3 regions of the Cohnella hongkongensis genome follow, and region 2 is predicted to be linked to each of the others. Evidence: riboswitches for the same ligand, from Rfam matches in the RefSeq annotation. Region 2 holds a riboswitch; each other region holds the start of a gene.
What was found. A riboswitch is a leader RNA that binds a small molecule or an ion and turns the genes downstream of it on or off. The one in region 2 is predicted to bind cyclic di-AMP.

Region 1 (4,207 bases), on a different contig from region 2:
TGTTGATGTTCGTGCGGTTCAGCGCGGCGAGCTGCGGCGGCAGATTGCCGACATAGGTCGGAGTGACGCCGGAACGGTCGACGAGGCAGGGCACCTCGACGCAAGCTTCGCGCGGCAGGTTCGGAATCAGGCCGCCGGCGTTCATGACGTTGCCGCCGATCTTGAACGGAACGTTCGTCTCGATCGCCTCGAGGATGTAAGAGGCGTATTCGTGCGAGCGCTCGTGCTCCAGCCTGGAGTCGTTCAGCAGCTCTTCGCGCAGCTTCTCCCATTTGCTGATCTGCTCGACGCAGCGGCGCGGATATTCGTCCAGCGGAATATTAAAGCGCTCAATCAGCTCCGGATAGCTGCGCTTGATGAAGTATGGATGGTATTCGGCGTTGTGCTCCGAGGACTCGGTAATGTAGTAGCCGAATTTCAGCATCAGCTCGAACCGGACCATGTCGTGATGCTTCTCCTTCTGCTTCTCCGCCGCGCGCCGCTTGATCTCCGGATACAGATCGACGCCGTCCTTCGAGACCTCGAGCAGCCAGGCCATATGGTTGATGCCGGCGATCTTCGACTTGACGCCCGTCGCGTCCATGCCGAGATTGTCGAACAGATCCCGTACGCACACCTGCACGCTGTGGCACAGGCCGACCGTGTTTACGCCGCCGTAGGTATTCATGACGTTCGTCAGGACGGCCATCGGGTTCGTATAGTTCAGGAACAGAGCGTCCGGACAGACCTCGCGAATGTCCTTGGCGAAGTCGAGCATGACCGGGATCGTCCGCAGGTTGCGGAAAATGCCGCCGATGCCGACCGTATCCGCGATCGTCTGCCGCAGGCCGTACTTTTTCGGGACCTCGAAATCCGTGATTGTACATGGGTCGTAGCCGCCGACCTGAATCGCGTTGACGACGTATTTCGCTCCGCGAAGCGCCTCCTTGCGGTCGCCGTAGGACTTGATGACGCAGGTGCTTCCGGATGTCTTTTTGATGTTATTGAGAATGTTCTCGGAGTCCTTCAGACGAACCGGGTCGATGTCGAACAGCGCGATCTCGAAGCCTTGCAGCGCAGGCGTATGCATGACGTCCCCGAGCACGTTTTTGGCGAAAACCGTACTTCCCGCGCCGATAAAAGTAATTTTGGACAAGTCGATAACCTCCGGATAAATAAGATGATAAGCTACCTCCAATGTAATGCAAGCGCACTCGCAAGAATATGGAGGCATCGCGCATCTATATGGACATTTGTCGTTTGTTTGCTATAGTAGGAGCAAAAGACTTCAGGCAGGTGAGCGCCATGACTCCGGATCATGACGAATACGTCCTCGGCATGAACCCTTCTCCCTCCGGCGGTGAGCTGGCCGTTCTCTTCAGCGGGGAAGGCCAGCCGGTCCCTCTGCACAAGATGGGGCCAGCCGTTCACGATTATTATCTCATTCACACCGTGCTGTCCGGGTACGGAGATTTCACGATAGGGGGCCGGTCCTACCGCTGCGGCGCGGGAGACTCCTTTATGATTTTCCCGGGCGAGCTGTTCTCGTATCAGGCGGACGACAGAGCGCCTTGGCGCTATGCCTGGTTCGCCTTTGTCGGCTCCGGAGCCGCGGCGGCGATGGAGGCGATCGGCGCCTCTCCGGACAACCCGGTCGTAGCCGGCAGCCTGAATCCGCACGTCCGCAACGCCTACGAGCAGCTCCGGCGCTGCTTCGAGGGCTCGCTCGGAGCCGAGCTGTCCAATCTGGAGGCCGAAGGCTGGCTCCGCCTTCTGCTGCACCAGCTCGGCGCCGCCCGCGCCAAAAATCGTCTCGCGGCCCCGGCCGCCGCAGACGCCGACCATATCGTGAAGCAGGCGCTGCAATATTTGACGCTGCAGTACGCTCAGCCGATCTCCGTCTCGGGCATCGCCGGGATGCTCGGCTATCATCGAACCCATCTGTGCAAGCTGTTCAAGCAGGCGACCGGAATGTCGCCGATGCAGTACCTGCTGCAGATTCGCATGCAGCGGGCCGAGCTGCTGCTGGCCTCGCAGATGACGATTGAACAGGTCGCCTCGTCGGTCGGCTACGGGGACGCGCTTTATTTTTCCAAGAAGTTCAGAGCGTGGAGCGGCCACTCCCCCTCGGAATACAGAAAGGAGCTCCGGAAGCTTCCGGAATACGCCGGGAATCGGTGAGCGGCACTTATACGTAATATATGCGTTATTTAATTTGACTGAAAAGATTCTATTATGACTCTAACAACCTCTTTATGTTATATTTATTGACACATTTCTGTCGTTGATATATACTGAAGCTACGCTTAGTTTTCGGCGCCAACTGCCGAAAAGCGGGGGAACCATTATTGGGGCGAATCGTTCGCAGGCCGAACGTAGGGAGACCATCTTCCCGAGTCCGTCAGCTAACCTCGTAGGCATAAGATGGGGCTAATCTTTGCTTCGGATCATGAGGAAGCCGGGCCCTGACAACAGGGCTCTTTTTGTCATTTTCGCCCTCCGGACTCACCGGAAAGCCAATCCAGCGCGAAGGCGCGAAGGGAGACAGGTTCATGATCAAAGCCATTATTTTCGACTTCGACGGAACGATTATCGATACGGAGACCGCTTGGTATCAAGCGTTCCGCGAAGCTTATCTCTCGCACGGCGTCGAGTTGACGCTGGAGCAATATTCCCAATGCATCGGCACGAGCCTGCACCGCTTTAATCCTTACGAATACCTCATGACCGAGCTCGGACTGCCGATCGACAAAGAGGCGTTCCGCGAAAACATTCACGACAATCACGCCAAGCGGATGGAGGAGGAAACGGTCCGCCCCGGCGTGCTGAGCTATCTGGAGTCGGCCAAAGCTTTGGGCCTGAAGATCGGCCTGGCCTCCAGCTCCTCCGAGCAGTGGGTTCGCTCGCATCTGGATCGCCTGAAGCTGACGGACTACTTCGAATGCATCCGAACAGCCGATCACGTAAGCCGGGTCAAGCCCGATCCCGAGCTTTATTTGCAGGCGCTGAGCGGATTGGGCGTTCGTCCGGAGGAAGCGGTCGCCATCGAGGATTCTCCTAACGGAGCCAGGGCGGCTGCGGCGGCCGGATTGATATGCGTCGTCGTACCGAACGTGCTGACGGAGACGCTGAGCTTCCCCCGAGCCCACTATCGGGCCGATTCGCTGACGGACATTGATTTTCGCCGGCTCGTCGGCCGCGCCGCCGTATCCTGAGGCCCCGCAAGCAGATTGGAAGGAATGGAGGAAACGAGACCATGAAAGCCGTACAATTTGGAGCAGGCAATATCGGAAGAGGGTTCATCGGCTTGATGCTGTCCCGCTCGGGCTACGAAGTGTGCTTCGCGGCCCGCAACGGAAATCAGGTCAAGGCCCTCCAGCAGAAGAAGCGATACAAGGTTACCTTCGCCGGAGAACCGAAGCAGAGCATATGGGTAGACGGCGTCACCGGCGTCAATCTGAAGGACCGCGACGCCGTGATCCGCAAGGTGGCGGAGGCGGACGTCGTCACGACGGCGGTCGGCGCCTCCGCGTTGCCCGAGATTGCCGAGCCGATCGCCCGGGGAATCGAAGCTCGCCTCGCCAGCGATCCCCGGCCCCTGCTGGTGATGGCTTGCGAGAACGCGCTGAGCGGCAGCGCCCTGCTGCGCAGGTGGGTCATGCACCATTTGGCTCCGCAGTGGCAGCCGCTGGCGGAAAGCCTCATCCTCTTCCCGAATACGGCGGTCGATCGCATCGTCCCCCCGCAGCAGCATGCCGACCCGCTTGCCGTTCAAGTCGAGCCTTACTGCGAGTGGATTATCGAGCGGGTCCCGTTGATCGACCGCTTCCCGGCGATCGAAGGCGCTCGCTACGTCGATTCGCTTGAACCTTTCATCGAACGAAAGCTCTTTACGGTCAACACCGGGCATTCCGTCGCCGCCTACTATGGCTATCGCCAAGGGTACCGGACGATCCAGGAGGCGATGCAGGACGCCGATCTCCGCCGGAGCGTCGAGCGCGCGCTGGACGAGACGTCCCGCCTTCTGATCGCCAAGCACGGATTTCCTCCCGGCGAACATCGCCATTACGTTCGCAAAACGCTGCGCAGATTCGAGAATTCCGCCATCGTCGACAAGATCGTCCGCGTCGGACGCTCCCCTTTGCGCAAGCTGTCCCGGAACGAACGGTTCGTGCGCCCGGCGCTGCAGGCTCACGATAACGGCATTCCGGTTCCGCATCTGGCGTCC
Region 2 (4,207 bases):
CGTTAAAAAGGTGACGGCGCTCGCCAGCACCATCACCGCTCTTCCCAGTCGCGACCTCTTCATCGCCATTCCTCCATCCCGCTCGTCATAGCTTTAGCCTGAGCGAACGGGATGCTTTTCATTCACCGGAATGAAAAGACTCCTGACACTCCTCGATCTGATCGTTCGTACCGATCAGCACCATGACGTCCTCCTTCGACAGCACATCCTTGGCGGCGGGAGCGATAATAATTCCCCCCGGCTTGTTAATCGCCACGATGCTGCAGCCGAACTTGCCGCGCAGGTCGACATCCGCCAGAGATTTGCCCGACCAGCACTGCGGCACCGCCAGCTCCGCGATCGTATATTTCTGCGACAGCTCAATGTAATCGAGCAGGTTCGGCGAGACGAGCTGGTGGGCGACGCGGACGCCCATGTCCCGCTCCGGATAGATGATCCGGTCGACGCCCATTCTCTCCAGCACCCGCCCGTGCAGATCGGATACCGCCTTGGCCACGACCTTCTTCACCCCAAGCTCCTTCAGCAGAATCGTCGCCAGAATGCTCGCCTGGATATCGTCTCCAATCGCCACGACGCCGCAGTCGAAATTCCGCGCCCCGATCGAACGAAGCACATCCTCCTCCGTCGCGTCCGCCATGACCGTATGCGTCAGCATGCCGGACATCTCCTGCACCTTCTCCTCGTCCCGGTCGACGCCGAGCACCTCGTAGCCCAGTCGGATCAGCTCCCGGCCCAGGCTGGAGCCGAAGCGGCCCAGTCCGATGATGACGAACTGATTTAATTTCATCCTTCTCCGTCCTCTACCCGATGATGATTTTGCCTTCCGCGTGACGATAAAGCGGCCGACCCGGCTTCGGTCCCAAAGCGTAGGTCAAGGTGAGCGGCCCCAATCGGCCGATAAACATCAGAACGATAATTGTCAGCTTGCCCGCCAGGCTCAAGCTGTCGGTCAGCCCCATGGACAGTCCGACGGTGCCGAACGCCGACGTCGCCTCGAATAAAATTTTCAGAAAGCTGGCATCCTCCGTCGTAGCGAGCACCAGCGTCCCGGTCAGCACGATGCCGATGCAGAACAGCGTTACGGTAATCGCCTTGTATACTCTCTCCTGGGCCAGCCGCAGACGGAACAGCACGACGTCCTCCTTGCCGCGCATCATCGCCAGCACCGCGCCGACGAGCACGGCGAACGTCGTCGTCTTGATGCCTCCGCCCGTCGAGCCGGGAGAAGCCCCGATAAACATCAGAATGACGATGAAAAATTGGGTCGCTTGGCGCAGTTCGGCAATTTCTACCGTCGAGACCCCGCCCGAGCGGGTCGTGACCGACTGGAACAGCGCGGACATCGCTTTGTAAGCAAACGGCTCGTCTCCGATTGTGCGCGAATTCGTGAACTCGAAGATCAGAATGACGATCGCTCCGACGGCGACCAGCGCGGCGGAGACGCTCAGCACGACTTTGGTGTGCAGCGAGAACTTGCGCTTGTGCCGGTAATCGAACAAATCCGCCAGCACGATAAAGCCGAAGCCGCCAAGAACGATGAGAGCCATCGAGACGACGTTCATGTAGACGTCTTCGGAATAGCCGATAAAGCTGTTGCCCTCTGCGGACAGATCGAAGCCCGCATTGTTGAAGATGGAGATCGCATGGAAAACGCCGTGATAGACCGCTTGACCGAACGGCATGTCGAAAGCGAAGCGGATCGTGTACAGCACCGCTCCGGCCAGCTCCAGCGCCAGCGCATAGAAGATCACCTTGCGTACGAGACGGACAAGTCCTTCGATGCTGCCCTGGTTAAGCGACTCCTGCAAAATCAGTCTTTCCTTGAGCGAAATCCGCCTTCTTAAGATGAGCGCAAACAGCGTGGCCATCGTCATGAAGCCGACGCCCCCGACCTGGATCAGCAGAAGAATCACCCAGTGGCCGAAGACGGAGAAGTGGGCGCCCGTATCGAACAGAACGAGGCCGGTCACGCACGTTGCGGAGGTTGCCGTAAACAGGGCGTCGACGAACGACAGCGGCTCCCGGCTCGCGGAAGCGATCGGCAGCATCAGCAGCAGCGCCCCGGTCAAAATAATCAAACTAAAACCGAGAAGCATCATCCTCGGAGGAAAAGCATATAACCAGCGCACCGCTTTTTTGAACACAATGATCCACCTCGACCCGTATCCCGCTGCTGCTTTCTGAATCACCAAAAAAGCACTGGAACCCCAGTGCCCTTCATGCACGCGATTCCTGTTCGTCTAACGCCTACGAGGTTAGCTGTCGGGTTCGGGCTCGAACAGGCTGCCCTATCCGCCGCGGTCTGTCGCGGTTTGGAATTCACCCCTGGACGCTCGAATACAATGAACCTGTACCCCGCGATCCGTATTGGGTCCCCCGTTTTCCGTCCTAGGAAATTCGGCCGATTTATTCCGGATAAAAAACGTACCCCCGCATTATAGCCCTTACGCTGAGCGGGAACAACGTCAAAAAGGGGGCAATCCGGCTCGTTTAGGCGGTTTAACGGATAGTTCTTCGAGAGTTTTGGCTTCGGACAGTCATTATCGTTCGGTTTGCTTTCATTTTCATTGAAAATGCGAGATACTTAATGAAAAAAAACGGCAGCTTCAAGCGCGAAGCCGTTGAATACGTTATCTTTGAATTTTACTGCTGGCGAGGAGAGAAACCGCATGATCGAAAATCGACCGACGCCGCTGGACAAACGTTGGGTTTGGACGGCTGCGATCGGGCTGGCGCTGTTTTTGCTCATTCAAGTCTTCCCGATAACGGGGCAGCTTTTCACGACGAATGCCTCCGCCGTGCTGACGAGAGCCGAAGCGGAGCGGAAGGCGATCGAATGGGCGAACGAGAAATTCGGCATTGAAGCTGCGGACGTGAGCAAGACGACGGTAACGCATATGACCGACAGCAAGGCGAACGGCTACTTGTCCAAGCATGGCCTGACCGCCTCGTACGACAAGCTGTGGGCGGCGGCGGCTCCGACGGACGTGTACGTCGTCGAGCTGACGATCAGCGGGTCCCCGGGCGCGCTGGCCGTCTCCGTCCATATGGAGTCGGGCAGCCTGGTCGCTTGGCGGCATTTGGGGGCTGACTTCGACGCCGGCTCCGCGAGCCGCGAGGAAGAGACGCGGCCTGCAGCCGAGCAAGCCGCCGCCGCGCTGCGGTACGCCGAGTGGTACGGCATTCGCGCGAACGACTGGGAATGGACCGGCGAATCCTTCGGCGATCGCGGCTTCGAGTATGTGTCCCGCTTATCCGCGATCGAGGAGGCCGAGCTCCGGCTGCGCGTCGATCTGCCCCCGTCGTTCCGTCCGGCGGACTCCGCGATTCCCGAATGGCAGGGAGGCGCAGTCGCGTATCGGGTCGATCTGCCGGCCTCCTTCGTCCGGTATATGGAGGACCAGGAGCGGTTGGCCGGCCATTTGTCGGTATTCGGGTTCATTTTGCCCCAGTTGCTGCTATTCATCCTTGCGATTGTCTACACGGGGACTCACGGCGGATATACCTCCTACCGAAGAGGCATTTTTCTTGCGACCGTCTTTTTTGCGCTGTATGCAGCCTTAACGTTTAACATGATCCCCGGATTGCGGGCTGGAACCTGGGAGTCTGGAGTCAGCGTGGGCGATCGGGTTAATCTGACCGTCAGCCTCGTCACTTATGCGGCAATGGCGCTGCTGACCTACTTCTCGGCCGTCGGCGGGGACGGTTTGTGGAAGTCGATGGGAAGGCCGCTCTGGCCGAGGTGGCGGGAGTCCGGCTACGGGGAGGCGGTGCTGAAGAGCATGAAGGAGGGCTACTTCCTCGCTTTTATTCTGCTGGGCGCCCAATCCGTCATTCTTCTTCTGCTGGAGAAAACGCTCGGCGCGTTCGCCTCGTCGGACGCCACGCAGTCGATGTATAACATGAGCCTTCCGCTGCTTCTGCCGCTGCTGGCCTGGTGCGCGGGCATATCGGAGGAGCTGCAGAGCCGGCTGTTCGGCATCGGAGTGTTCCGCAGCTGGTTCGTCGGTCTTGCCCGCAAGTGGACGGGGAGGGAGCCGTCCCGCAGATCAGCCGTCGTTCTGACGACGCTCGCCATCGTTCCCCCCGGACTGTTCTGGGCGCTCGGGCATGTCGGCTACGCGGTTTATCCGGTCTACACTCGCATCATTGAGCTTGTACTCCTGTCCTTCCTGTTCGGCTGGTTCATGCTGCGATTCGGATTAAT
Region 3 (4,207 bases), 220 kb from region 2:
CGAGAATTCGCCATCCTGCGGCTGCTGGCCGTCCATCGCGGCGCAGTGCTGAGCATGGACACGATCTACGAGAAAGTCTGGAACGAGCCGTTCATGGAATCCAAAAACACCGTAATGGTCCATATCCGCAAAATTCGGGAGAAAATCGAGAAGGACCCGCAAAATCCCCGGTTGATTAAAACGGTGTGGGGAATCGGCTACAAGATGGAATCGACCACATGAGCATGAAGGGGGGCCTGCAGATTGAACGTCAAATGGATGCACTCGCTTCGATGGAGGCTGCTTTTCTATAGTTTGGCCAGCGCCGGGATGACAGCCGCCGCGCTGTACGCCGCCAATTTTCTCGTTGCTCTGCTGCTGCAATCCGCGCTTCGCGCGCCCTTCGCCTTTGTGATCCATACCGTCGGCTCTCTGCCCGTCTTCATTGCGGCCGGAATCGCTCTGTACGTCTCCGCCTTTTTCCTGCTCAGCCACGGAACGATCCGCAGGCTGGAGAATCTGTACCGCTCTTTGCGGCGCATGGAGGAGGGCAGCTTCGAGGTGCAGACCCCGCCCCGCTCCGCCGACGAGATCGGCCGCCTTCAGGAGCTCGCCGGACGGTTAAGCGGACAGCTTAGCCGCGATCTGAAGCGAATTGCCGCCGGCCTTCAGGAGATCGCCGACGGCAACTTCGAGCGTCCGATCGAGACGATGGACGCTTCCGGCGAGCTCGCCGAGGTGGCCCGCAGCATCAACGCGATGGCCGCCAAGCTGCACCGCTCCATTCTCGACGAGCGCTATGCCGAGCAGACGAAAAACGATCTTATTACAGGCGTCTCCCACGACTTGCGAACGCCGCTCACCTCGATCCTCGGCTTCCTGGAGGTCATTCATCAGGACCGCTACCGGGACGAGGTGGAGCTTCGCCACTACACGGACATCGCCTACAATAAGGCGCTCAGCCTCAAGAAGCTGATCGACGATCTGTTCGAGTATACGCGGATCAACAACGGCATGCCTCTGAGCGCTGCAGATTTGGATCTGGTCGGCTTCGTTCGGCAGTTGGCCGAGGAGTTCGTTCCGCAGCTGGAGGAGGCCGGCATGATCTGCAGAATCGATGCCGAAGTCGAGACGCTTCCCCTCTCGGCAGACGGCGACCTGCTCGTTCGCAGCTTCGGCAATCTGATCGCCAACGCGATCCGGTACGGCCGGCCGGCCCCCTATATCGACATCGCCGTCCGCCGCTCCGACGAGGAGGCGATCGTGGAGATCGCCAACTACGGGAACCCGATCCCCGAGCGGGATCTGCCGTTCATCTTCGACCGGTTTTACCGGGTGGAGCGCTCCCGTTCCCAGGAAACCGGCGGAACCGGCCTTGGCCTCGCCATTACGAAGAGCATTATCGAAGTCCACGGCGGCACGATCGACGTGTCCAGCAGCCCGGACAAAACGGTATTTACGACCCGGCTGCCGCTGTAGTCGAACCCTCTCACGACTCAAAGATTTTTTGCGCCGACGTCTTTACTTTTGGCCCGAACTGGCTTACTATGTAATCGATAAATTCATATTCATCGCTTAATCCTCTTTTATAGAGGAGCGGGGGAACCAAAGAAGCGGCAGCGCTTCAGGGGTGAATTCTCTCTGAATCCGGAGAGAACGGGGACTCTCAGACCCGAATCCGACAGCTAACCTCGTCAGCGTCATTGAGAGAGAGCCTTCATACATCTTTGGTTTGTCGTTAAGGTAACTACAACCGAAGCTTGGTAGCGGACTTCTCTGCTCCAGGCTTCTTTTCTTGTGTATTTTAAAACTTATGAACCCCGGCGCTTCCCGGAAAAGGAGTATGTTCGATGACTAGCGGCGAGAAAATCATGGTATGCATGGATCACGGTTCCCATGGCGAAAGGCTGATCGGGCGCGGCGGCAAGCTGGCCGGTCTGCTGCGGTGTCCGCTGTATGTGCTGAGCGTGATTCCCGTTCGCTCGGAGACGCTCGATCCGGAGAGGGAGAAGGAATTGGCGATATGGCGGGCCCGATGCCAGGAGCTCGGAGCGACGTTCATCGTCAAATCGCGCAAAAATCGAAAAACGGCCGAGGTGATCGCGGAGGCGGCCAGGGAGCATCGCATTACGCAGCTGATTCTCGGACAGACAGGCCAGACGCGCCTTCAGGAAATGATGCACGGCTCCCTCGTTCACGAGCTGATCAACCGGGTCGGAGAAGTCGACGTGCACGTCGTGTGCGACCGTTCCGGCAGCGCGCACTGATCTGTCATCGGATTGCCCGACAGCAGGCCGGCGCGGTACGAAAACAGGGGAGACCGGACGGCCGCAAGCCGCCCGATCTCCCCTTCCGTCGCCCGCAAACGCCGCTTACGGCCGTCCGTTCTCCGGGGAGGGCGCCCCTTCTTCCTTCTTCCTCAGCGCCTTTTCCCAGTCGTCACGAACGCTTTTTCCCCACAGCTTGACGCCGCTGCGGTAGGCGGCGCGGCCGTTCAGATGCCCGGCAACCGGCGAGGTCAGAAATACGAACAGAATGCCGAGCAGCAGCTTGGCGCTGACATGCCCCTCGAAAAGCGCAAAATACAGAAACGCGCCGGCCAGTACGCACAGCACGCCCAATGTGGCGCTCTTGGTCGCGGCATGCGAGCGCAAGTAGACGTCGGGCATCCGCACCAGGCCGAAGGCGCCCAGCAGGCAGAAGATTACGCCGATCAGAACGGCCAGCACCACGGCGTATTCAACGATCGCTGTCAGCGTCTCCACGTTCCATCACCACTCCCCGTTCGATATATCTTGCAAAGCCGACCGTCCCGATAAAGGTCAGAATGCCGATCACCAAAATCAAATCCAGATAAACCTGAGTCCGCTGCAGCAGGCTGAACACCGCCGCCATCGCCAGCATATGGATACCGATCGTATCAAGCGCCGCGATCCGGTCCGCCGGAGAGGGACCTTTCAGCAAGCGATACAAGCAGGCAAGCATCCCTGCGGCTAGAAGAATCAGACTGAACTGCAGCAAATAACCGATCATGCATGCCTCACCTCCAATATCGCCCGTTCAAAAGAATGCTTGATCTGCTCCGCCAATTCCTCCGCATCCTCGATGTCCATCGCATGGATAAACAGCGTCCGGCTGTCTCTGGACACCTCCAGCGTCAACGTGCCCGGAGTCAGACAAATCAGGCATGCGAGAATCGTAACCTCCCAGTCCGATTGGAGCTCCGTCCGAAAGGTAAAGATGCCTGGCCGCATGTTCAGCCGGGGCGATACGACGTGCTTGGCGACAGCATAACCGGAAACGAATAATTCCTTCATAAAGAGCAGCAGAAGCTTCGCGATCGCCCACAGCTTTTTGACATAGAGAGGCTGGTGAAAAAAACGGCGAAAAGCGATCAGAATGAGAAGCCCCATCGCATAGCCGACGATAAAGCCCGCCGCCGTCCAATCATTATTCAAAAACATCCAGGTGATGGACAACAACGCATTGAGCAGCAGTTGAAAAGCCATAGGCCACTATCCTTTCATGACAGCATCGATATAGACGGCAGCATTTCCAAGCACCTCGCTTGCCTGCCTGACCCAACCGTAAACCCATTCTCCGCCCAGTCCCATGGCCGCAAGCAGCCCGAACATGGCCAGCGCTGCGGCCGACATGCCGGTCACGGACCGACGAGTCGAGCCCGATTCGTTCCGGTCAGCCCCGGCCTCTTTTTCCGTCCCCCAGAACGCCATCCGAAAAATGCGCAGCAGCGAATAAAGGACAAAGAAGCTGGAGGCCAGTCCGATCCCGAACAACGCGTACGCCTCCTCCTCCATTCCGCTGCGCAGCAGCAGCAGCTTGCCCGGAAAGCCGCTAAGAGGCGGAATGCCTACCAGAGCCAGCATCGTGCCGAAGAACAGCCAGCCCAGAAGCGGATGGCGCTGGATCAAGGCGCCCATCTCCTGCAGCCGCTCGGTGCCGGATGCCGCAATGAGCCAGCCCGCGAGAACGAACAGCAACGTTTTGGCCAGCATGTCGTGCAGCAGGTAGAAAACGACCCCGTCCCAGGCGTGCGCGGCGCCCAGCGACAAGCCGAAAGCGACAAACCCCACGCCGATAATGACGTTGTAATTAATAATGCGCGGCACGTCCCGATAGGCCGACGCCCCGATGCTGCCGAGAATCATCGTCGCGGCGGCCATGCCCCCGATCCATGCCTGCGTCACTGGAGAATCATGGTAAAAGA

Region 1: it holds a riboswitch for cyclic di-AMP, as region 2 does, so the genes downstream of both, ACFO3S_RS05220 (HAD family hydrolase) here and ACFO3S_RS02035 (TrkH family potassium uptake protein) in region 2, are expected to answer to the same signal.
Region 3: it holds a riboswitch for cyclic di-AMP, as region 2 does, so the genes downstream of both, ACFO3S_RS03070 (universal stress protein) here and ACFO3S_RS02035 (TrkH family potassium uptake protein) in region 2, are expected to answer to the same signal.

The regions. Positions count from the first base shown of each region.
Region 1 is NZ_JBHSEP010000002.1:450,730-454,936, forward strand. It holds gene melA (alpha-glucosidase/alpha-galactosidase) at 1-1,135, opposite strand, end outside; gene ACFO3S_RS05215 (AraC family transcriptional regulator) at 1,285-2,160, shown strand; cyclic di-AMP (ydaO/yuaA leader) riboswitch at 2,273-2,414, shown strand; gene ACFO3S_RS05220 (HAD family hydrolase) at 2,532-3,194, shown strand; gene ACFO3S_RS05225 (mannitol-1-phosphate 5-dehydrogenase) at 3,236-4,207, shown strand, end outside.
Region 2 is NZ_JBHSEP010000001.1:451,234-455,440, forward strand. It holds gene ACFO3S_RS02025 (polysaccharide deacetylase family protein) at 1-63, opposite strand, end outside; gene ACFO3S_RS02030 (potassium channel family protein) at 119-787, opposite strand; gene ACFO3S_RS02035 (TrkH family potassium uptake protein) at 801-2,099, opposite strand; cyclic di-AMP (ydaO/yuaA leader) riboswitch at 2,230-2,413, opposite strand; gene ACFO3S_RS02040 (hypothetical protein) at 2,670-4,207, shown strand, end outside.
Region 3 is NZ_JBHSEP010000001.1:674,561-678,767, forward strand. It holds gene ACFO3S_RS03060 (response regulator transcription factor) at 1-222, shown strand, start outside; gene ACFO3S_RS03065 (sensor histidine kinase) at 244-1,458, shown strand; cyclic di-AMP (ydaO/yuaA leader) riboswitch at 1,542-1,694, shown strand; gene ACFO3S_RS03070 (universal stress protein) at 1,830-2,246, shown strand; gene mnhG (monovalent cation/H(+) antiporter subunit G) at 2,352-2,735, opposite strand; gene ACFO3S_RS03080 (Na(+)/H(+) antiporter subunit F1) at 2,719-3,012, opposite strand; gene ACFO3S_RS03085 (Na+/H+ antiporter subunit E) at 3,009-3,488, opposite strand; gene ACFO3S_RS03090 (Na+/H+ antiporter subunit D) at 3,495-4,207, opposite strand, start outside.